DNA from 4 places in the Marinobacter sp. BSs20148 genome. Region 3 is predicted to be linked to each of the others. Evidence: predicted binding sites of a transcription regulator. Region 3 holds the regulator's gene; each other region holds the start of a gene.
The links. Region 3 encodes FliA, which starts transcription of late flagellar genes. Its sites were predicted from a motif close to CTAAAGTTTNNNNNNNNNNNGCCGNTAA; they were not measured.
Positions count from the first base shown of each region.

Region 1: MRBBS_RS05860 (methyl-accepting chemotaxis protein) is a predicted target of FliA. The motif match lies at 4,197-4,224, and genes of this name have one in related genera.
Region 2: flgM (flagellar biosynthesis anti-sigma factor FlgM) is a predicted target of FliA. The motif match lies at 4,102-4,129, and genes of this name have one in related genera.
Region 4: MRBBS_RS04355 (methyl-accepting chemotaxis protein) is a predicted target of FliA. The motif match lies at 1,494-1,521, and genes of this name have one in related genera.

Region 1 covers NC_018268.1:1,305,510-1,311,297, reverse strand. The annotation lists gene rnk (nucleoside diphosphate kinase regulator) at 1-337, shown strand, start outside; gene MRBBS_RS05870 (LysR substrate-binding domain-containing protein) at 379-1,260, opposite strand; gene MRBBS_RS05865 (YeiH family protein) at 1,377-2,450, shown strand; gene MRBBS_RS05860 (methyl-accepting chemotaxis protein) at 2,484-4,097, opposite strand; gene MRBBS_RS05855 (hypothetical protein) at 4,370-5,023, shown strand; gene MRBBS_RS05850 (L-threonylcarbamoyladenylate synthase) at 5,036-5,656, opposite strand; gene MRBBS_RS05845 (BolA family protein) at 5,653-5,788, opposite strand, start outside.
Region 2 covers NC_018268.1:1,843,039-1,848,826, reverse strand. The annotation lists gene MRBBS_RS08340 (lipocalin family protein) at 1-41, opposite strand, end outside; gene MRBBS_RS08335 (MFS transporter) at 91-1,275, opposite strand; gene MRBBS_RS08330 (CheR family methyltransferase) at 1,279-2,106, opposite strand; gene MRBBS_RS08325 (chemotaxis protein CheV) at 2,143-3,072, opposite strand; gene flgA (flagellar basal body P-ring formation chaperone FlgA) at 3,283-3,984, shown strand; gene flgM (flagellar biosynthesis anti-sigma factor FlgM) at 4,191-4,511, shown strand; gene MRBBS_RS08310 (flagella synthesis protein FlgN) at 4,519-4,989, shown strand; gene MRBBS_RS08305 (peptidylprolyl isomerase) at 5,068-5,676, shown strand; gene mnmC (FAD-dependent 5-carboxymethylaminomethyl-2-thiouridine(34) oxidoreductase MnmC) at 5,673-5,788, shown strand, end outside.
Region 3 covers NC_018268.1:1,088,893-1,094,680, forward strand. The annotation lists gene MRBBS_RS04850 (MinD/ParA family protein) at 78-890, shown strand; gene MRBBS_RS04855 (RNA polymerase sigma factor FliA) at 918-1,658, shown strand; gene cheY (chemotaxis response regulator CheY) at 1,737-2,120, shown strand; gene MRBBS_RS04865 (protein phosphatase CheZ) at 2,141-2,926, shown strand; gene MRBBS_RS04870 (chemotaxis protein CheA) at 2,943-4,985, shown strand; gene MRBBS_RS04875 (protein-glutamate methylesterase/protein-glutamine glutaminase) at 5,081-5,788, shown strand, end outside.
Region 4 covers NC_018268.1:963,798-969,585, forward strand. The annotation lists gene MRBBS_RS04350 (NAD-dependent succinate-semialdehyde dehydrogenase) at 1-1,172, shown strand, start outside; gene MRBBS_RS04355 (methyl-accepting chemotaxis protein) at 1,586-3,262, shown strand; gene MRBBS_RS04360 (Yip1 family protein) at 3,489-4,097, shown strand; gene MRBBS_RS04365 (DASS family sodium-coupled anion symporter) at 4,215-5,684, shown strand.

The sequences.
Region 1 (5,788 bases), 220 kb from region 3:
CCTGTCTAGCATGATTGAAAAACAGGGCCATTCAGAAACCGCTGCGGCGCTGGATGAAGAGCTCAGCCGTTCAACTCTATTGCCGCTGGCAGATATACCCGACACAGTGGTTACCATGAATACAGCTGTGCGTTTTCAAGACGAAGACAGCAAAAAAGAGCACCAATTAACCCTAGTCTACCCCCACGAAATGGGCGACGGCGAAGGTAAAATATCCATTCTGGCCCCGGCTGGCTCGGCGCTGCTAGGTTTGAGCGTGGGCGAATCCATCAAATGGCCAGTGCGCGGTCGCAAAGACCTGCACCTGAAGATCATTTCGGTCCAGCGCGAGAAATAAGTTTGCCCCGCGCCTTAGTAATCAGCGCCCCCACTTATCGCCTAGGCTTTGTTGTGCAAGATATCAGCAAACGCTTGGGCTGATGGCGACAAAGGACGGTCACGGAATCGTAATTCACACAGTGACCGGCTCAACTGTTCAGCTCCGGGTAGCGCCACTTCCTGTAACCGTTCTAACTCCAGCAATTCGTTGATGACCACCCTGGGCAAAAGCGCAAAACCCATGCCGTTAGTAACGCAGCGAGCAATGCCCTCGTTTGACGCTATCTGCAAGGTAGTTTTCGGTATAATTCCCAGGCTTGCTAGTAAGCGGTCGCAAACAGAGCGCGTTCCAGACCCCTCTTCCCGTTGGACCCAGCAGCCACTGTTCATTCGCTCCAAAGAACCTTCGCCTTGTGCCCACTCCGTGCCGGCCACCAGCAATAAGCCTTCATCACGCCAATGGCGACTTTCAATTCGCGGGTCTTCCACATCCCCTTCAACGATCGCCAGGTCCAACTGACAATCCAACAGCCATTCGCTGATTACCCGGGTGTTTGCCACGCGCACCTTCATATTGATGTTCGGATACCGGCGCGCAAATTCGGCAATCGCCGCCGGCAGCCAATAACCAGCCACGGTGGTGCTAGCGCCCAGTGTCAGGTTGCCTATATGCGCACCTACCCGGGCTTCTATGTCATCCACGGCGGCTTTTTCCAACGCAAAAATACCGCGAGCATGATCAAATACCGCGCTACCACCGGCGGTCAGCTGAACTTTTTGACTATGTTGGCTTTTGCGCGACTGCATACGATCGACCAGCGTCAGCCCCAGCTGGCTTTCCAGCTCACGCACGCCCTGAGATACCGCAGGCTGGCTAATATGCAAAACAGTAGCCGCGCCGGAAAAACTGCCTTCCTGCACCACCGTATAAAAAATCCTCATTAGATGCAGATTTAACACTATAACCTCAGCTTATAAGCGTTTAATAAAAGCATATTCGATCACGTCATAACGTGGGCGTAAGCTAGCGCTATCTCAATGTTATTCGGAGAACGCAGGTGAATACTGCAGAGCAACAAACAGCGGCAGCAGACACAAAAGGCACAACAGCAGAATCCCCAAAAAAGCAGATTGTGCCGGGTCTTGCGCTAGTAGCTACATTGGCTGGCGCCGCGTTTTTTCTAGCCCAACAATCTTGGTTTCAGCGGATGGGCATGGGCCCGCTTACGCTGGCGATCGTTATCGGTATTGTGGCGGGCAATACGGTTCTGCGCAATCAACCCTTTATTCTGGCCAATGGCATATTTTTGGCAAAGGGCTTGTTGCTGAGGCTAGGCATTATTCTTTACGGTTTTGGCATCACTTTTCAGCAAATCAGCGCGGTTGGCGTTAACGGCGTGTTATTGGACGCTACAATGATTGCCTCTACCTTTGCGATGGCGCAGCTGATTGGCCGGCGCTGGATGAAGATGGAAAAAGAAACGACCATTTTAATCGGCGCAGGCGCCTCTATTTGTGGTGCGGCGGCGATTTTGGCGACCGAGCCCGTGGTTAAAGGCAGAAGCGATCAGGTATCTGTCGCAGTCGCAACGGTGGTAATTTTTGGCACCATCAGCATGTTTCTTTACCCATTGATGTATCCGCTACTGGGTATGACAGAGCACCAGTATGGTATTTACGTGGGTTCTACCATTCATGAGGTTGCGCAGGTCGTCGCTGCGGGCCAGGCAATCAGTACTGAAGCGGCCAACAGCGCCATCATTGAAAAAATGGTGCGGGTAATGATGTTGGCGCCGTTCCTGCTTATTCTGGCCAACGTGCGCCTGCCAAGTCGCCGTGCAAACGCCGGCGTTGGCAAAGAGGAACGGCAGAAGTTGGTCATTCCCTGGTTTGCGGTTCTGTTCCTGGCGGCGGCTGCGGTTAACTCTGTGATTGCCATGCCCGCTATGGCCACCAACGCCATTCGCCATGTCGACCTGTTCCTGCTATCCATGGCGATGACCGCACTGGGCTTGAGCACACAGGTATCTGCAATACGACGTGCGGGACTGCGCCCACTGATACTGGCCGGCTGTCTGTTTGCCTTCCTGACAGTTGGCGGCTATATCCTAAACCGTTTGCTGATCGGCTAAACCATCTCTAACCAAGGCTCAATGGCCATAGACCTATGGTACAAGCTTGAACTGATCAATTGTCTGGCGCAGGTTTTCGGCCATTACCAGCAATTCAGCCGCTATTTGCGCGGTCTGCTGGGCTTCCAATGTCGTTTGCTCGGCGGACCGACTGATTTCAATCACGTTCTGATTGATGAGATCAGACACATTGCTTTGTTCGTTAGCGGCGCTTTCCATTCCTTGGTTCAGGCTGGTAATTTCGCGGGTAGCTTCGGCGATGATTTTCAGCTCGGCCTGTACTTTCAAAATGGAATCTACCTGCTGGCTGGCACGGTCTGACGCACCGCGCATGGTCGAAAAACAACCCGCAACTTCTTCTTTCAGGCCGTTTATCGTGTCGCGAATCTCAGCCGTAGACACCTGGGTCCGCGATGCAAGAGCCCGCACTTCATCGGCAACCACAGAGAATCCGCGGCCGGCTTCGCCAGCTCGCGCTGCCTCAATAGCCGCGTTCAATGCCAACAGATTGGTTTGATCAGCAATATTGGAAATGGTCTCCAGCATCGTCGTCATTTTCGCGGTGCGCTGATTCAAAGCTTCAATCCGCTGAGCACCGTTTTGCACCTCAACATTTAGTGCTTCAATGCCGCCAACCGCACTTTGCGCAAGCTCCTCACCCAGCCCGGCTGCTTCGGCCGTAGCCACCGATTTTCGCGTGGTGGTAATGGCGCTTTCCCGCACCTGCAGCGCTGATGCTGCCATTTCCGTAGTCGCACTGGCCACTTGGTCGGTGTTGTCGCGCTGGCTTAACACCTCCCGTTCGCTGGCGCCGGCCTTGCTAGCAATATCACGCGCGGCTTGCTCAACATGCTCGGCACTGACCATAACCTGGTTCATGCTGTCTCGCATTTTACTAATCATGCGGTTGAACGCATTGGACACCAAGCCAATTTCATCGTTGCGCACCACATCCAGCTCAAGGGTCAGATCCGAGTTACGGGATATTTCATCCATGCGGTCACGCAAACGGCGCAAGCGCGAAAACACCAAGTGCCCCAACACCCATGCGGTAATTGCAAATACCCCCAATAACAGAACCGCCTGACTGCCAGCACTGGTCAGCAACTGCGCCTGCAACCGTGCATCGGTTTCAGCCACGGAATATTCGACACGGATGGCACCCAACACATCCCCTTCCCGAGCCTGATGGCACCCCAAGCAATTCACACCCTGGTAATCTGCCATCGCAATCACCGGCTCAATCAGGGTGTAAACCCGGCCGCTTTCATTGCTTGAGTAGTGCTTTATACGCTCACCTGCCAACGCTTTCTCGTCAAGTGGGCCGCGCATTTGTTCTGCAACGTTACCGCTGCCAAAAACCTCGTTCAGGTGATCGCTGCGAACTACTCGCACGTTCAGCACGTCTTCCGGCGCCATCACCTTCTCACGCAGAATTTCACGATTGTGCATGGTGCCCGTCACCATCATGGTGTTGAGCGCATCAAAGTAAGATTTCGCCAAGCCGTCTACATATTTGTGGCTGAATTCCTCCACGTGTTCACGCTGGGACTGTGCGCTAAAAAATACGGTGAACGCGAGCACCAGTGAAAACGCCGTCGCAAGTGCTAAAAGGAGCATAAAGCGAATGGAAAAGTGTTTTTTCATAGTTAACCTGGCTTATTGATGGCTTTGACGACAACGAGAATTCAAGCCGCAAAGACGGGAGCACGAATCAGGAACTTCAACCGCCGCTGCTTGCTTAAGGTAACGGCTAAACGACCACTAAGTTTACCGCAAAGCCCTTGGGGCTCATTGGGCCCAAGTCAATTTAGCGTACGATCACGTCAAACGCGAACTGGCCCGCTATTTGCTTGATTAATCACAGTGGCTACAAACATTGTGCGCCAAACTCAACACTGCTGCCGGAGGGCACCGCCATGTCACTACTGTCTACCCTGCTTCGTGCCGGCAGCGAATTACACACGGCGCTGGAAAAACGTCCACCTGCTCCGTCAGTTAGCACTGGCAGTCGTGCTCAAGGCAATGCAGAGCTAACCGCGCAGCCCGGGGCAGACCGGTTCACACCTTCTGAAAGCAAAGAGGACGACTCGACTCGCAAGGTAAGCAAGCTAGCGATTACAGATTACAAGAAAAGCGTCGGGCAAGATCTTGCCTTTATAAGAGAAACGCTGCGGCACAAACTTGCCGAGTACAACATGCCCCCGGCAACGGCGATTCACATCAAAAATGACAGGCAGGGAAACATCGCGGTAGAGGGCAAAGGCCAGAATCCGGCGTTTGCACGCATTGCCGGGGACCTGAACGTAAACACCGCGTTTCAGGATGCATTCCGGCGCATGAGTGTGAACGAACCTACGCTGCACTTTATGGACAATGCTCTGAAGTTGGGAAAAGCCTACGGCGTGAACAACTCGCTACTGAACACACTGGTCAGCGAGAACCAGCAGTTCAACGGCCTGCAAGATCTAGTGCACCGCTACGACTCGCTACGCCGCAACGCCGAAGCCGTGTCATTGACCTCTGCCTACACAGCCCGGGATTACGCGTTGAGCTTCAACGCTCGGGCCTGATTTGGAATAAATTTACTTAAACGGCGACGGGTCGCCCTTGCCTACCCGTGTCACTTCCGGGCTGCCACTGGTGAAATTAACCACCGTGGTGGCTTCCATACCGCAGAAACCACCGTCAATAATCAAATCCAACTCGTGTTCGAGCGCATCGCGAATGTCTTCCGGATCGGTCATTGGCTCGGTTTCGCCGGGCAGTATCAGCGTGCTGCTCATGATGGGTTCGCCAAACTCCCCCAAAAGTGCGTGCACAACCGCGTTGTCAGGAACACGGACGCCAATGGTACGGCGCTTGGGATGCAACAAACGCCGTGGCACCTCGCTGGTGGCATCCAGAATAAAGGTGTAAGCACCGGGCGTGTAGGTTTTCAGCATACGGTAGGTGGTGTTGTCGACCTTGGCGTAAGTACCAATGTCTGACAAATCCCTGCAAACCAAGGTGAAGTTGTGCTTGTCGTCCAGTTTGCGAATGCGTTTTATACGATCAGAAGCAGATTTGTCACCCAAATGGCAGCCTAACGCATAGCCCGAGTCGGTCGGGTACGCAATAACGCCGCCTTTGCGAAGAATATCCACCGCCTGATTAATAAGGCGCTTTTGCGGATTATCCGGATGAATCTGAAAAAACTGACTCATGAATCAGCCCTCTTGTTGAAGCTTGCCCCGGGGTCGTTTTTTGAGCCGCCCAAGCAGTTTGGGGAATCGGGTGTGGACTGATTTTGCGCAGCCCATTCCTCAGGCGTGAAAGGGTGCATAGCCAGCGCGTGC
Region 2 (5,788 bases), 750 kb from region 3:
AATAACAGCGGTGCGATGATGAGTTTGCGTAAGTCATACACCGTAATCGTCACTCCTTACGGATGGTGGGAGGATGGTCAGCGAAGAGTATCAGTGAGACTGTGTGACGGCGGAATCGCGGCGCAGGTACCAAAAAAGCATAAGCCCAGAGTGCAATAGTAAAAGTGGGATCGCAAGCAACAGCAGGCCGGCCCAGCCAAGGGAGCTTAAGGCCAGGCCGGCTGACATAGACGCAACGGCCTGAAAGCCAAAAACCATCATGTCATTCAAGCCCTGCACGCGAAAGCGCTCGGAATCGCTATAGCCCTGCGGCAGTAAACTGGTGCCACCCACAAACAAAAAATTCCAACCAATACCCAGCAGAATAAGAGCGCTCAGGTAGTGATGAAAGCTGACTCCGCTGGCTGCCAGAGCGATGCAAATAAGATAGGCGACCATGCCCACTAGCATCATACGCCTTATGCCCACCACCCGAATTAACCAGCCGCTTATAAGCGATGGCAAATACATGGCCATGATGTGCAACTGAATGACTCGTTTGGCATCGCCTAGCGGGTGCCCTGCCATTTCGGTCATGCTAAGGGGCGTTGCCGTCATAATGAAACTCATGATCGCGTAACCCACCGCAGCGGCGCTGATGGCAACCCATATTACTGGATTTGCAAGGATTTCACGCATCGGCCGACCACCACCTTCATGCAGCGGTCGCGTTAATTCGCCGCTACTGCGGTAACCGAGCATCAATATGATCATCGCAGCAAGCTGAACCGCTGCCAGTCCCAGCCAGCTAGTCAAAAACGGGTGTAGCGGATCGTCACCTCCAATCGAGGCAATTTCCGGACCGACCCAGGCCGCAACCAATCCACCTAACAGAACGCGGGCTGCTGCGGTGCCGGCTAGCTTGGGAGGGACAGATTCCATAGCGGCAAAGCGGTACTGATGTACCACTGCAAGCCCGCTGCCGCCGAGTACCGCCGCTAGACACAAAAGGGCAAAAGAACCTTGCCAGGAGGCCAAGGCACCCACCCCAGCCGCGATCGTGCCCATAACCGTGCCCAACATCATAACCGGCTTGCGCCCGACGCGAGCCATAAGCCAGGTGGCCGGTTTGATAGACAACACCGTACCCACCACCACGAACGCAACCGGCAAGGTCGCGTATTCAGGGCTACCGGCCAGCGCCCGGCCCTGAATGCTGCCAATAAACACGATAAATGGCGCCGTGCACATGGCCATCGCCTGCGCCGCAATCAACACCCATACATTTAATGGCATAGTTTATTTCTTTCGGTAGATAATACCCGGACTGCACTGGACCATCTCGTACAGGTCAGTTAACCCTGTAAGGGATTCCGAAGCGCCCAGTATAAGATAGCCGCCCGGGTTCAAGGACGCGTGAATACGGGTAAGAATGTCGCGCTTGTGCTCCGCGGAGAAATAAATCAGCACGTTGCGGCACATGGCAATATCAAACTTACCTAGAAGATACCGCTCTAATAAGTTGATTTCCTTATACTCCACCATCGCTTTTATCTGTGGTTTGATCTGCCAACTGCCGTTGACAGCAGCGGTAAAAAACTGTTTTTGCCGCTCCGGCGACAAGCCCCGGCCAATAGCAATAGCTTCATATTCGCCGCGTCGCGCCGCGTCCAGAACCGTTTTGGAAATGTCGGTGGCAACAATCTTCACATCACGCAGGCGCCCAGGACGCGAGCGGCGATACTCTTCGATCACGATTGCCGTGGAATAAGGTTCCTGCCCGGTGGAGCAGGCCGCCGACCAGATGCGTAACGGTTGTGCCATTTTACGATCAGCAAAATCAGGCAGCAAAATATCCTGCAAAATGCGGAACGGATGATTGTCCCGAAACCATAGAGTTTCGTTGGTGGTCATGGCATCAATAACCACCTCGCTCAGATTATGGCGGCCCGGACGCTTCAAGCGATCGAGTAACTCGCCAAGAGAGCCTAGCTGATTGTCTTCCAGAATCCGGCGCAGCCGACTCTTCACCAGATACTGTTTATTGTCGCCCAGCAGAATGCCGGATGCGTCCTGTAAAAAGGTTTTGAACGCAACGTATTCCTGAGGAGTAATTTCAGCTTTCATGCGTTCTCGATTCTGACAGCCTGTGAAGTAACACGTTTATTTTCCATCAATAATATCCATAACCCGCTCGGCCAGTTCGTCGGGGCTGAATTTCGCCATAAAATCGTCTGCACCCACTTTCTGAACCATTGCTTTATTAAACACTCCGCTCAGGGACGTGTGCAGCATAATAAACAGTTCGCTGATCAGCGGATTTTCTTTGCAGCGCGCAACTAGTGTATACCCGTCCATTTCAGGCATTTCAACGTCAGAAATCATCATCGAATGATGATCCGTCGCCTTCGAACCGTCGGCGGTGATCTCTACCAGATAGTCCAACGCCTGCTTGCCGTCATTATGGGTGACAACATCCATGCCTATCGCTTTCAGGCAACGCTCGATCTGCCGCCGGGCCACACTGGAATCATCCACCACCAACACCGGAAGATGACCTTGAACCCGCGATGCATTGCGGCTGAGGATGTCTTCACCAACGTCTTCTTTTAACGGAGCCACTTCCGAAAGAACCTTTTCTACATCAATGACCTCAATGAGTTTTTCGTCAATTTTGGTGACGGCTGTCAGGTATACATCGCGGCCTGCGCCTTTGGGCGGTGGCAGAATATCTTCCCAGTTCATGTTCACAATACCTTCCACACCACTCACTAGAAAGCCTTGGGTTTTGCGATTGTACTCGGTAATGATCACAAAACTGGTGGCCAGATCTTCTTGAGGGATGGCCGGCATGCCAATCGCCATCGCCAGATCAATAATCGGAATAGTCGCGCCGCGTGTGTAGGCCACGCCGCGAACCACCGGCAGGCTGCTGGGAATGCTGAACAGCTTAGGGCACTGCAACACCTCTTTTACCTTGAACACATTAATGCCATAAATCTGGCGCCCGCGGAGCCGAAACAATAACAACTCCAGCCGGTTTTTACCGACCATCTGCGTACGCTGGTTAACGCTGTCCAATACACCTGCCATAGTTCTTTCTCCCGACGGCCGGGCTAACCGGCACAGTTTTTGCTCGCTTAAGAGTCTTGAAAGAGCAATTTTTCTGACATGCGCCAAAATATGGCGACTGCATATCAAGTTTAACGGCCAGTGCCCGCGAATCGTGATGCCACCGGAATTATTTTTGCGCAGCACGGCCGACTTCACCAACACACCGGCAAAACAGGACGCTTTCACATTATGCGCAACCACACTCTTGTCATCGCCCTGCTCGGCCTATGCCTAAGCTCATTTGCGCTAGCAAACTCTACCGCACACGATATTCACGCTGCAGCTAATCTGTTTTTGCAACAGTTTGCCACAGAACAGGCCGCCGCAGGCTATGAAGTCAGCTATGAAAGTGCAAAACCCGACCCCAGATTGTCATTGGCTGAATGCAATGGTGCACTGGATGTCAATTTCAGCGGTGATCCTTGGAAATCCGGCCAGCCCTCTATGTTGATCGAGTGCAGCGGGGAGCGGCCATGGCGCATGTACCTGAGCGCTACCGTAGACATTCGCGGACAGGCGTTGGTGGCTAGCCGCCCACTCGCCCGTGGCGAGCGCCTCCGCGCCGATATGGTGAGCCTACAGACCGTTGTGGTGAATGCCAGCCGCCGTGGGACCATCGCCAAAGCGCAGTCAATCATTGGTATGGAGGTTCGCCGGCCAATTAACAGTGGCTCGTTGATCACCCCGGATCTGCTTGCTGCCCCTGATGCCGTGGAACGTGGCGACCATGTGATGATCACCGCCAGCAGCGGTTCTTTCACCGTGAGTTCGCGCGGAAAGGCCTTGGCCAATGCAGCTATTGGTGAGCAGGTGCTGGTAGAAAACTTGCAGTCTTCACGGACCATCAAAGGTCGGGTGACTGCACCTGGCCAGGTGCTGATTCCGATGTAAGAAACAAACGAAAACAAGGCGACGCTAACCGGCACTTTCTTGCCGTTACATCGCATAAGCCCTTGCCGCCAAAGCACAAGCGGCAAAAACGAGCCGGCTACTTTTTGTAGAAACATATTAAAGCTTTCCGCGCCGCCGCCGTTACGCAATTATAAGCCATATTTTGCGCCCAAATCGGCGCAGCAACCAATACAGCAGGTAACAACATGTCCGTTGACTTCAATGGAATCAACCAAAGCCAAATCAACACGCAGCGCCCCACCGCCGATAAAGCCGGCAGCGCGGTCAAAAACGCAACTGCAGATCAGGCTACAGTCCAAAGCACGCAGGCCCGCGGTGAGAGTGTTAATTTGAGCAGCCAGGCCCGCGATCTTAAACAGCTAGAGCAAAAACTAGGCGACTTCCCGGAAATGAACGATGAGCAGATTTCTAAGATTCGCAGCGCTCTGGAAGATGGCAGTTACAAAGTAGACGCTCAACAATTGGCCCAGAAAATGCTTGATATGGATAAAAGCATATTCGGATAAATAAATTATGGCCGCTATTGATGATCTAAAACACCTTCTTGCGCAAGATGTCCGCCAGTTGTCTGCTATGGCGGATCTTCTGCGCGATGAGAAAGAGTTGCTGTCTACCTCTGACATCAAACAGCTTCAGGCACTGACCGACGAAAAGAACGCCCAGCTGGAGCAAATTCGCGAACGCGCCAAACTTAAGATTCACGCTTTGGTAGCGATGGGCTTTCGTCCTGAGAGCGGCAATCCTTCCCGCTTCATCGCCGCAGCTGGCTTGACCGAACTCCACCAGCTCTGGCGCCAAGCCGATCAGGCGCTGACCCAGTGCCAGCAGCTAAACCAAAACAACGGCCGGGTCATGGCCCACATGCAAAAACGCCTGGCTAGATTAAGTGATATAGTGCGCGGTTCCAGTAGCCGACAGAAACTCTACGGCGCTGGGGGCCAGCATACGGCGGTGTCATCCAGTACTATTCTGGCAAGCGCCTGACGCATTATTAGTCTGATATGCGTCGCTGCCGTGCTTTGACCACGTTTTTTAATCGCAATCTGCCAAGGTAGCCAGAGCATGCCCGCTGTAAAACGTTTTTTGTCCGCATTTTTCTTTTCAGTCCTAGCCGCAAGCTGCGCTCTAGTGGGCACCGTCAACGCTGATGATAGCGCCATTCAGGATCTGGTTAACGTCGACGTCATAACCTCCGAAGGCCAATTTACACTTCAATTGAGGCCCGATGTGGCACCGGAGACCGTGGCTAATTTTCTGGAATACGTGCGCTCGGGCTTTTACCAAGGCACCGTATTTCACCGGGTTATTCCAGGTTTCATGGTCCAAGGCGGCGGATTTAGCTCCGATCTGCAGTCCCAAGAAACCCGCGCCCCCATCCGCAACGAAGCCACGCCTTCATTACCAAACCTGCGTGGCACCGTGGCAATGGCGCGAACCAACGCACCAGACTCTGCAACCGCCCAATTCTTTGTCAACCTGACCGACAACGACTTTCTTAATCCAAACTCGCGCGGTGCAGGTTACGCGGTGTTTGGCAAAGTTGTTTCAGGCATGGACGTCATTGACGCCATTGCCAATACAGAAACAGGATCGCGCAAAGGCATGAGTGATGTTCCGCTTCAGACCATTACGATCGAAAGCATGTCGCTTGTTAAAACTATGACCCCATGACAGGGCCGGCGCTGGATCACGCTAAAATAACCTGGTTGGAGAATGGCCGGTTTTACTTAAATGGCTTCAGTAACCGAATTTATGACGAGCTCAGTCTAGAGACAATCCAGAT
Region 3 (5,788 bases):
GCAAGCGGGCAGTGAAGAACAGTGGGGCAGCGGCTACATCCGTTCCCGGTTAAACATGGCAAGAGGCCATCATCAGTATGAGTAAAGCACATCCGGTTCAGGTAATTGCGGTCACTGGCGGTAAAGGTGGCGTTGGCAAAAGTAATGTGTCGGTCAACCTGAGTATTGCTCTGGCGCAAAAGGGCCGTCGGGTGGTGCTGTTAGACGCCGACCTGGGGCTTGCCAACATCGATGTGCTGTTAGGCTTGAAAACCAAGCGCAATCTGCAAGACGTACTCAATGGCGACTGCGACTTGCGTGATGTGCTGGTAGACGGCCCCGGCGGCATCAAGATTGTGCCGGCCTCATCAGGTACCCAGCGCATGACCCAGCTCAGTGCTATGGAGCACGCCGGGCTGATTCACGCCTTCAGCGACATCGCCGACCAGATCGACATACTGATTGTGGATACGGCCGCAGGCATCTCCGAATCGGTGGTCAGCTTTTTGCGGGCATCCCAGGAACTGCTGCTGGTGGTGTGCGACGAGCCTACTTCGATTACCGATGCCTACGCCTTAATCAAGTTGATGAATCGCGATTACCACACCAACCGCTTCCGGATTCTGGCCAATCAGGTGAACACCGAACAAGAAGGCCGGCTTTTGTATGAAAAACTGACCCGGGTTACAGAACGTTTTCTGGATGTAGCGTTACAATATGTAGGTATAGTGCCTTTTGACGAGGCCGTTAAAAAAGCGGTGCGGCGTCAGCAAGCGGTGTTGGAAGCTTACCCGCAAGCAAAAGCCTCGCTGGCCATAAGGGCTCTCGCTGAAAAAGTGGACAGTTGGCCGCTGCCATCATCACCGCGGGGCCATCTCGAATTCTTTATAGAGCGGCTCGTCGAAGTTTAAAACACATCCCGTACAAAAAGCGGATTTATGACACTGGTGAAAGATCTCGGAGTCTATCAACGGTCGGGTGCTTCAGACGCTTGCTGGCTGATTGAAGAGCACGCGCCTCTGGTCAAGAAAATTGCCCTTCATCTGCTGGCACGATTGCCCTCCAGTGTTCAGCTGGAAGATCTGATGCAGGCTGGCATGATTGGTTTGCTTGAGGCGTCGCAGCGCTACGCCACGGGTAAAGGTGCGACCTTTGAAACTTACGCCGGTATTCGAATCCGTGGGGCCATGGTAGACGAAATCCGCAAAGGCGACTGGGTTCCGCGTTCGGTGCACCGAAACTCCCGTCGCATTTCCAACGCTATCAAAGCTGTAGAGGGCCGCGAAGGCCGCGAAGCCCACGATGTCGAAGTGGCTGCTGAGCTGGATATGACGCTGTCGGAATACCACAGTTGCCTGGCCGACTCCAACAGCGGTCGGCTTTTCAGTCTGGATGAGCTCAATGATTCCGGCGAACTGCCGATAGAACAATCAGAGACGGATGATAATCCGCTGCACGGGGTGTCAGAGTCCGCCTTCCGTAACAGTTTGGCGGCGGCCATTGAAACCCTGCCAGAACGTGAAAAACTGGTGCTGAGCCTCTATTATCAGGAAGAGTTGAACCTGAGGGAAATCGGTGCTGTGCTGGACGTCAGCGAAAGCCGGGTCAGCCAGATTCACAGCCAGGCTGCCTTGCGCTTACGCAGCCGGTTAGCCGACTGGAAAACAGACCATACATAATTCTAGCGCCTGCAGCCCGCGAGTTGCGGGCAGTGATGCAACGAGATTCGAATAGATTTCAACGATTGGAGGTCCTCATTGGACAAAAATATGAAGATCCTTATTGTGGACGATTTTTCCACGATGCGGCGCATTATCAAAAACCTGCTGCGTGACTTGGGCTTCACCAACACCGACGAAGCCGACGATGGCAATACGGCATTGCCGATGCTGAAAACCGGCAAGTACGACTTTCTGGTGACCGACTGGAATATGCCCGGCATGTCCGGTTTTGACCTGCTCAAGAATGTTCGCGCCGACGATCAGCTGAAAACCCTGCCGATCCTGATGGTGACGGCCGAAGCCAAGCGCGACCAGATTGTCGCTGCGGCGCAGGCCGGTGTGAACGGCTACATTATAAAGCCGTTCACTGCCGCCGTTCTCAAAGAAAAAATCGAAAAAATCTTTGAGCGAATTCAGTAACCGGGGAGTGGATACAAGCCATGAGCAAGTCAACAGGCGAGCGCCATGCCCTGGAACCAGAGCTGACGGAAAAATTAAAGCAACAGTCCGAACGGTTGGTTGAGAGCGTGCGCGCGGGCGATTATGCGCGCGCTATGGCACTGATCAGCGAGCTTGCAGAAGTGCGAGATCAGGGCCTGTACCACGAAGTAGGGCGGCTAACCCGCAGCCTGCACGAAGCCATGCGTAATTTTCAGATTGATCCGCGCAGCCCCGAACAGAAAGAAGCACTGTCAAAAATGACCGACGCTTCCGATCGCCTGGAATACGTGGTGCAAATGACGGGTCAGGCGGCGAATCGCACCATGGATCTGGTGGAAGAAAGCATGCCGGTCGCCCGCCATTTGCAAGAGGAAGCCCAGGATCTGCTCCAGCAGTGGCAGCGTCTGCGGCGGCGGGATATGGCTCCGACCGAATTCCGCGAGTTACACGCTCGCATGGACCAGTTTTTGGGGGCGTTGAGCACCGACGCCGGCAAGCTTTACGGTAACTTCTCAGAAATTTTATTGGCGCAGGATTATCAAGACCTGACAGGTCAAGTAATTCAAAATGTAATCACCCTAGTGCGTGAAGTGGAAGACAACCTGGTGAGCCTGGTGGTGATGGCCGGCCACGTAGACCAGTTGACCGGTACCGTGCACCAGATGGAGGATAATCAGCCTTCGGCTGAGCAGGGTGTGGGTCCGCAAATAATGCCAGAAAAACGCAAAGATGTGTTGTCTGGTCAGGTTGACGTGGATGACCTGTTGTCCAGTCTTGGTTTCTGAACAATGAGGAAAAAACATGTCGTTTGATGGCGATGAAGAAATCCTGCAGGACTTTCTGGTTGAAGCCGGCGAGATTCTTGAGCTGCTGTCTGAGCAGCTCGTGGACCTGGAGCAAAATCCTGACGACAGCAATTTGCTAAATGCGATCTTTCGTGGTTTTCACACGGTCAAAGGCGGAGCAGGCTTCTTGCAGTTAGATGCCTTGGTAAGCTGCTGTCACTCGGCGGAAAACGTATTCGACACCCTGCGCAACCACAAGCGCAAAGTAACCTCTGAGCTGATGGACGTCGTCCTGGAAACCCTGGACAACGTGAATGCCATGTTCGAAGAGGTGCGTCAGCGTGAAGCGCCCACGCCGGCGCCGCAGGAACTGATTGAGCGGCTGGATCAGTTGGCATTGCCTGAAGGCGAAGTCGCGATTCATTCAGCTGCGCCCGCCAGCGCTGACCAGGGCGACATTACCGATGACGAATTCGAACAGCTGCTCGACGCCCTGAACGGTGACGAAACAGCGTCAGCGGTTGCTAGCGAAACCAGTGCGGTTGGCCCGGTTGCAAGCGGCAATGGCGACATTAACGACGACGAATTCGAAGCTCTTCTAGATCAACTCCACGGCAAAGGCCAGTTCGCCGGCGCCCCGGCAGCGCCGGCAGCCGCCAAAGAAACCGTGGCTGAGACCAGCAGTGCCCAGCCAAACGATATATCTAACGACGAATTCGAAGCACTGCTGGACCAGCTTCACGGCAAGGGCGGCAGCCCGACAGCAGCCATTGCGGCTGCGTCCACCGCGCCAGCGTCCGCTAAAAAGCCGGAACCAGCCAAGGTTCCATCAGTGGCCAAAGCTCCAGCCGAACCGGCACAAGCCAAAGCGCCGGCCCGCGAGGCTGCCAATGCCGCTGCGGAAACCAGCGTGCGGGTAGACACTAAACGCCTGGACGACATCATGAATATGGTGGGCGAGCTGGTGCTGGTGCGGAACCGCCTGCAACGCCTAGGTGATCAAAGCGAAGACGAGCAGATGCACAAAGCAGTGGCCAATCTGGATGTGGTCACCACCGACCTACAGGCTGCTGTCATGCAAACCCGCATGCAGCCCATTAAGAAAGTGTTTGGTCGTTTCCCGCGGGTGGTACGTGACCTCGCTCGCAGCCTGAAAAAAGAAATCAATCTGGTGATGCACGGCGAAGACACCGATCTTGACAAGAATCTGGTGGAAGCATTGTCGGATCCGTTGGTGCACCTGGTACGCAACTCGGTGGACCACGGCATTGAAAGCCCGGCAGAGCGGGAACGGGCCGGTAAGCCTAGAGTTGGCACCATCACCTTGTCGGCGGAGCAAGAGGGTGATCACATCCTGCTGTTGATCACCGACGATGGCGCTGGTATGAACGCCGACGTGTTGCGCCGCAAAGCCGTCGAGAAGGGCATGTACGACCAGGATGGCGCCGACCGGCTGACCGATCAGGAATGCTACAACCTGATATTTGCCGCCGGTTTTTCCACTAAAGACCAAATTTCCGATGTGTCTGGCCGTGGTGTGGGTATGGATGTGGTGAAAACGAAAATCAGCCAGCTCAACGGCCAGCTTAGCGTGGTGTCAAAGTTGGGCGAAGGCTCAAGCATTGTGATCAAAGTGCCACTGACTTTGGCCATCATGCCTACGCTGATGATTATGCTTGCTGACCAGTCGTTCGCACTGCCGTTGGTTAATGTGGTGGAAATATTCCACCTTAATTTGAGCAAGACCAACGTGGTAGATGGTCGCGAATGTGTTGTGGTGCGCGACAAGGTATTTCCGCTGTTTCACATCAAGCGTTGGCTCATTCGTGGCGGTGCTGGAAACGTTGAGCCGGAAAACAGCCACGTGGTGATTGTGTCTATGGGTACCCGCCAGGTCGGGTTCGTGGTTGACCAGCTTGTAGGCCAGGAAGAAGTGGTGATTAAACCTCTCGGGCGCGGGCTGCTGGGTACGCCGGGTATGGCTGGCGCCACCATTACCGGTGATGGCCGGATTGCGCTGATTATCGATGTGCCCAGTTTGCTGCAACATTACAGTTAACGCCGATACATCGCCGATCTATTGTTGATACATCGTCGATTAATTGTCGAACGGCCGCCGGTTTGGCGGGTGGCAGGCATTGCCCGGAGAAGTAAATGACGGTTTCTGTGCTGATTGTTGATGATTCCAGTTTCTTTCGTAAACGTCTGAGTGAAATCTTGGGTGCGTCTGGCCAGATCACCGTGGTTGGCACCGCCAGTAACGGCCGCGAAGCGGTAGAGCAAGCAGAGAAACTGCGCCCTGATGTGATTACCATGGATTACGAAATGCCTGTCATGGACGGTATTACGGCCGTGCGGGAAATACTGCGCAGACACCCGATACCGGTGTTGATGTTTTCGTCGCTTACTTATGATGGTGCGCGGGTCACCCTGGATGCGCTGGAAGCTGGAGCCGTGGATTTTCTGCCCAAGAATTTCGAGGAAATTGCCGGCAACAGCAGTCAGTTACAAAAAATATTGGTAGAACGTGTTGTTAGTATCGCCCGTAGCCGGCCCAAAAGCTTTGGGAGCACTCGCGCCCCGGAACCACCAGAGGCATCGGCTGGGGCTGCGGCTGACCGAGCTGCGACTCCAGAGGTACAGCGGCGCCCCATAGCTAAGCGCCCCGCGGCTGCAGCAGCGGTTGCCAGTCCAGAGCGCCATCACCGGCGCACACCATCCAGGCACTACACAGTGGTGGCGATCGGCACCTCTACCGGTGGCCCGGTGGCCCTGCAGAACGTGCTCATCGGCCTGCCCGCCAGCTTTCCTGCACCGCTGATTCTGGTACAGCACATGCCCGCCAGTTTCACCCCGGCTTTT
Region 4 (5,788 bases), 130 kb from region 3:
TGATGACCCGTGAAATGGGTAAAACCCTGGCGCAGGGCAAGCAGGAATGCGATTTGTGTGCGGCCATTTGCGAGTACACCGCAGATCAGGGCGCGCAGGTATTGGCTGACGAAACCCGCGACATTGACGGTGGCCGCGGCTTGGTGACCTATCAGCCCCAGGGCGTCATTTACGGCATTCAACCGTGGAATTTCCCGCTGTATCAGGTTATTCGTTACAGCGCCGCTAACCTGATGGCCGGTAATACCGTACTGTTGAAGCACGCGGCCAACGTGTGGGGTATGGCAATTGAGGTTGAGCAGCTGTATCGCGATGCCGGCTTGCCCCAAAACGCCTTTCGCACGCTGCTGATCAGCCATGACGTTTCAGACGCGGTGATCGAACACAAGCGTGTTCGCGGCGTTACGCTAACGGGCAGCCCGGGTGCGGGTCGCGTTGTTGCCGAAAAAGCGGGCAAAGTGTTGAAGAAATCAGTGATGGAGTTGGGCAGTAACGATGCCTATTTGGTGCTGGCCGACGCCGACATTGAAAAGGCTGTGAAGTTTTCTGTGCAGGGCCGGGTGTACAACGCCGGTCAAACCTGTGTTGCCGCCAAACGTTTTATTATTGAAGATGCGGTTTACGACCAGTTCCGTGATGCCTACGTTGCCGCGATGAAAAACGTGACATTTGGTGACCCGACTGACCCGCAAACCGATATCGGCCCCATGGCCCGAAAGGATCTGCGGGATGGACTGCACGATCAGGTGCGCAAGTCGATTGACGCCGGCGCCACCTGCCTGCTGGGCGGCGAGATCCCAGAGGGTAAGGGCTGCTATTACCCGCCGACGGTTCTGGAAAATGTCACCCCAGGCCAGCCCGCTTACGACGCCGAGCTGTTCGGCCCCGTGGCCGCGTTGATTCGGGTAAAAGACAAAGCCGAAGCGATCGCGGTTGCCAACGATTCTGTGTATGGCCTAGGTGGTGGTATTTTTTCTGCAGATGAAGCAGAAGCGATCCGCATTGCCCGTGACGAACTGGACACCGGTATGGTGAACATTAATGGCTACAACCTGGCGCTGCCAAACATGCCCTTTGGCGGGGTAAAAGAAAGCGGCTATGGCCGTGAGCATGGTGGTTTTGGCATGCTCGAGTTCGTGAATGTGAAAGGCGTTATGATCAGCGATGGTTGATGGAAGTGAATCGCTGTGAGTCTTAGCAAAAAAGGGGGGACAGATTTTAAATCTGTCCCCCCTTTTTTGCTCTCTCTGCATCTGAAACCCCCAAAAGTTTGACCTTGGGCACAGCAGGGCATGGCTCAATTAGCGGTGTTAGCACTTAAGTTGTACGTTGCGCTGAGCTACAGTTAAAGTGTAAAAGATTTCGACTTTTTAATATTTCAAAGCTTGGTTTAGCAGAAAAGTCGCCTGCGGATGGCTGCATGTTACCAGCAGCGCAAAAGGCATAATTATGCTGAAAGTGGGAGGCAAACAAGCTGCTGGGCTTGATTTTCCCTAAAGTTTTTCAGAAATTTTACGATAAGCGTATAGGTTTTCAATAAATTCAATTGCTAGGCGATCTGCGTCTATTCATTCTGGGGAAAATCATGGGAAACATGAGATTGCGCACCAAATTATTCTTGGTAAACGGGCTAATCTTATTGTTTTTAATTGTTATATCGACAATCGCTTATGTGGGTATTAAGTCTTTGCTATATAACTTTAACTCGGTAGACCACACTCATAAGGTGTTGGCCAAAGCTTCATCTATTGAATCAGCGGCTGTCGATATGCAAACGGGTATGCGAGGGTTTTTGTTGACGGGACAAGAACCGTTTCTCGATCCTTACAAATTAGGTGAAAAACAGATAAACGCACTAATTGATGAGCTGTCAGTAACGGTTGAAAAAGACCCTCCGCAAGTACTGTTGTTGTCTGAAATCAGAGAGACCGTTGCAACATGGAAGCGAGAAATTGGTGAACCGAACATTGCTCTGCGTCGGCAGGTGGGCGTTATAAGAACTCTCTATGACATTGCGAACGTAGTAGGGCAGGCGAAAGGCAAGGAGCATTTTGATAAATTTCGAAAACAAGTTGCTACATTTAAAGAAAGAGAAGAGTCGCTCATGGTGACACGAATGAACTCTTTGAATTCCGATTCGGCTTTTGTGATTAATATAACGGTGTTTGGCACACTGATTGCGATCATTTGCGGTTTTGCTTTGGCTGCATTTTTTGCGAAAAGTATCATGCGCCAACTAGGCGGGGAGCCGGCATATATCGAAAAAATCGCAACGAATGTAGCGGCAGGTGATCTGCAAGCCAACGCTGAGGCAATGTCGCGCAAGAATTCAATTGGGATTTTTGCGACCTTACAGAATATGGCTGAAAACCTACAGGAAAAAGCCGAAGTATTAGAGCGCATTGCGCAAGGCGATCTAACCGTTGAGGTTTCCTTAGCGTCAGAGCGTGATGTGTTAGGCCGTTCGATGCAGAAAATGGTGGCTAACCTAAATGAGTTTTTTGGGAAGGTTCAGACAGCGGGCAATGCGATTTCTGCGGGCAGTGGTCAGTTATCGGGGGCTAGTAAAAAAGTTGCTGAGGGAGCAAATAAACAAGCGTCAAATTTAGAGAGTATTTCATCGTCGTTATTTGAACTAACGTCTCAAACCAATGAAAATGCCGATAGCGCTTTGCAAGCTCAGAAGTTAACAGCCAATGCACAGCAAGCAGCGCAAGCAGGCAGTAAAGAAATGTCGCGTATGATGTTAGCGATGGAAGAAATTAACAGTTCAAGCAAAAATGTTGAGTCTTTCATCAAGACAATTGACGAAATTGCATCCCAAACAAATTTGTTGGCTTTAAACGCCGCGATTGAAGCGGCTCGAGCAGGAGAGCAAGGGCGTGGTTTTGCGGTGGTTGCTGACGAAGTAAGAAATTTGGCCAGACGAAGTGCGAATACGGCCCAAGAGACATCCGCATTGATTGAGAAATCGACTGAAAAAGCTAAAAACGGTATCGATATTGCGGGCAAAACAACGGAGTCATTAAAAAATATATTCGCTAACGTGAACGAAGCATCCAACCTGGTGGCCCAAATAGCGCACGCCTGCAGCGAACAAGCGAAGGCGGCCGAATACATTACCGAGAGCGTTACGGGGATCGAGACGATTACTCAAGCGAGTAACCATACCGCAAAAGAAACGGCCAATACGGCGCTAAAATTGAATGAGCAGGCGGAGTTGCTGGACACGATTCTGAAAAAGTTTCAAATTAAAGCGTAAACGGCGCTGGGTGAACTGTTGGCCTTGAAAACGCACTCAACTTGCGTAGTTCTCGCTTTAGCTCCCAAGGGTGGGACGCTTTATGTTTCGAATTGGGTGCAGGTGATCAAATGTTAACCGATTATTTCAATCGTCAATGGTCTGGCGAAATTGGAAGTGTCGTATATACTCTCTTAGACAACAACGACAACAATAACAACGACAACGACAATAACAGGTGGTGCTCATGCTTCTTTCACATGCTTTTGGATTATTCACGAAACCAGACGCCGAATGGGCTGCCATTCGCAACGAGCACGAAACACCCCGCCGGCTTTACGTTGCCTACGTCGTGATTCTGGCGGCGATAGCACCAATTTGTGCTTACATATCAACAGCTATTTTTGGTTGGAAAGTTGGCAGCGAAAGGATTGTCAAGCTGACCGAAATCAGTGCGGCCCAACTCAGTGTGCTAACGTACATTGCTATGCTGGTGGGCGTTTTTGCACTGGGTTATGCGGTGAACTGGATGGCTAGAACCTACGGTGCCAAAGAAGAAGTAACGCCGTCTAATGGCATTGCACTGGCGGCTTATTCTTGCACGCCGATGTTTCTGGCAGGCTTCGCTCTGCTGTACCCGGTGCCCTGGTTCAATGCGATGGTATTTTTGGCGGCCGCCTGCTACGGCGCCTGGCTGATGTATGACGGGCTTCCCATCGTGATGGGCATTGATCAAGACAGAGCCGTATTTTACGGCGGCGCACTGCTAACCGTGGCCCTTGTCATTCTGGTCGCCACCCGTGTGGGTTCGGTTATTATCTGGAATTTTGTGGCGTCCCCTGTTTTCGTCGGGTAACACGACCCGCCAGTAAGGGTTTTTACGACGATCGCACTGAGCCTCGAAGCTGGAAGTTTCGGGGCTCAGTGCGTTAAGGTTAAAAGAGGTTTAAAACATCACTAAAGGAGCTCCGTGATGCCCTCTTCCACGTCCGATTTCCGCCCTCTGCCCGCGCTGATTGCGATCGCCATCGGATTCTCGATCTGGTTTATTCCCACGCCGGAAGGCGTTTCTGCTCAAGGCTGGCTGATGTTGGCTATTTTTGTGGCAACCATCGCCGCGATTATTAGCAAGGCTATGCCCATCGGTGCCATTTCAATTGTCGCGATTACCGTAGTTGCCGTAAGCGGCGTTACCAGCGATAACCCTGGCACCGCCATTCGTGATGCACTGGGCAGTTTTGATAACTCGTTGATTTGGCTGATAGCCGTGGCCATTATGATTTCTCGCGGGCTTATAAAAACTGGGCTGGGTGAGCGGATTGGCTATTATTTCATTTCCATTTTCGGCAAACGCACGATTGGCATCGGCTACGGCCTGGCGATTTCTGAGCTGGTGATTGCACCGGTTACGCCCAGCAATACCGCACGCGGCGGTGCGATTATTCACCCGATTATGTTGTCTATCGCCAAGAGTTTTGATTGCACGCCAGACAACGGCAATACCAACAAAATTGGTAAGTACCTGGCCCTTGTGAACTATCACGCCAACCCCATTACCTCGGCGATGTTCATTACCGCGACGGCGCCCAACCCGCTGACGGTCAAGCTGATTGCCGACGCTACCGGGTCGGCCATTACCCTAAGCTGGACAACCTGGGCCCTGGCCATGTTGCTTCCGGGCCTGGTCGCCATCGCGCTGATGCCGCTGGTGATTTATCTGATGTATCCACCAGAGATCAAAGCCACTCCCCATGCGGTTGATTTCGCCCGTGAACGCATGAAAAAACTGGGCAAGTTGAGCCGCGATGAGGGCATTATGCTGGGCGTATTTGTCGTACTGTTGCTGCTGTGGGCCGACGTGCCGGCGTGGATTTTTGGGGACACGTTCAAACTGAACTCGACTACCACCGCTTTTGTCGGCCTGTCGATTCTTTTGGTCACCGGTGTGCTGAACTGGAAAGACGTACTCGGCGAGAAAAGCGCCTGGGATACGCTGGTTTGGTTTGGCGCGCTGGTGATGATGGCTACCCAGCTTAACGAGTTGGGGGTGATTGAATGGTTTTCTGGCGCGATTCAGGATGGCATTGTTAGTACTGGCCTTTCTTGGCCGGCCTCCACCGCGATATTGGTGCTGGTGTTTCTGTATTCCCACTATTTCTTTGCCAGCACCACAGCGCACATTACCGCGATGATGGGTGCCTTTTTGGTGGTTGGTCTTAGCTTGGGCGCGCCACCCATGGCGTTTGTGCTGATGATGGCGGCGACGTCGTCCATCATGATGACGTTGACTCACTATGCTACTGGTACTTCCCCGGTTATCTTCGGTTCCGGTTATGTAGAGTTGGGTGAATGGTGGAAGGCCGGGTTTGTAATGAGCGTGGTTAACCTGGCCGTTTGGGTTGTGGTTGGCGGTGTGTGGTGGAAAATTTTGGGGTATTGGTAAAGAAAAAGCTCATCACGTTGAACCTTGGCAGCCGCTTGGCGATACAACATGGCTGATTGGCAACAATGGTGGCGCTGGGTAGTGTGTAGGCTGCTGGCCTGGAA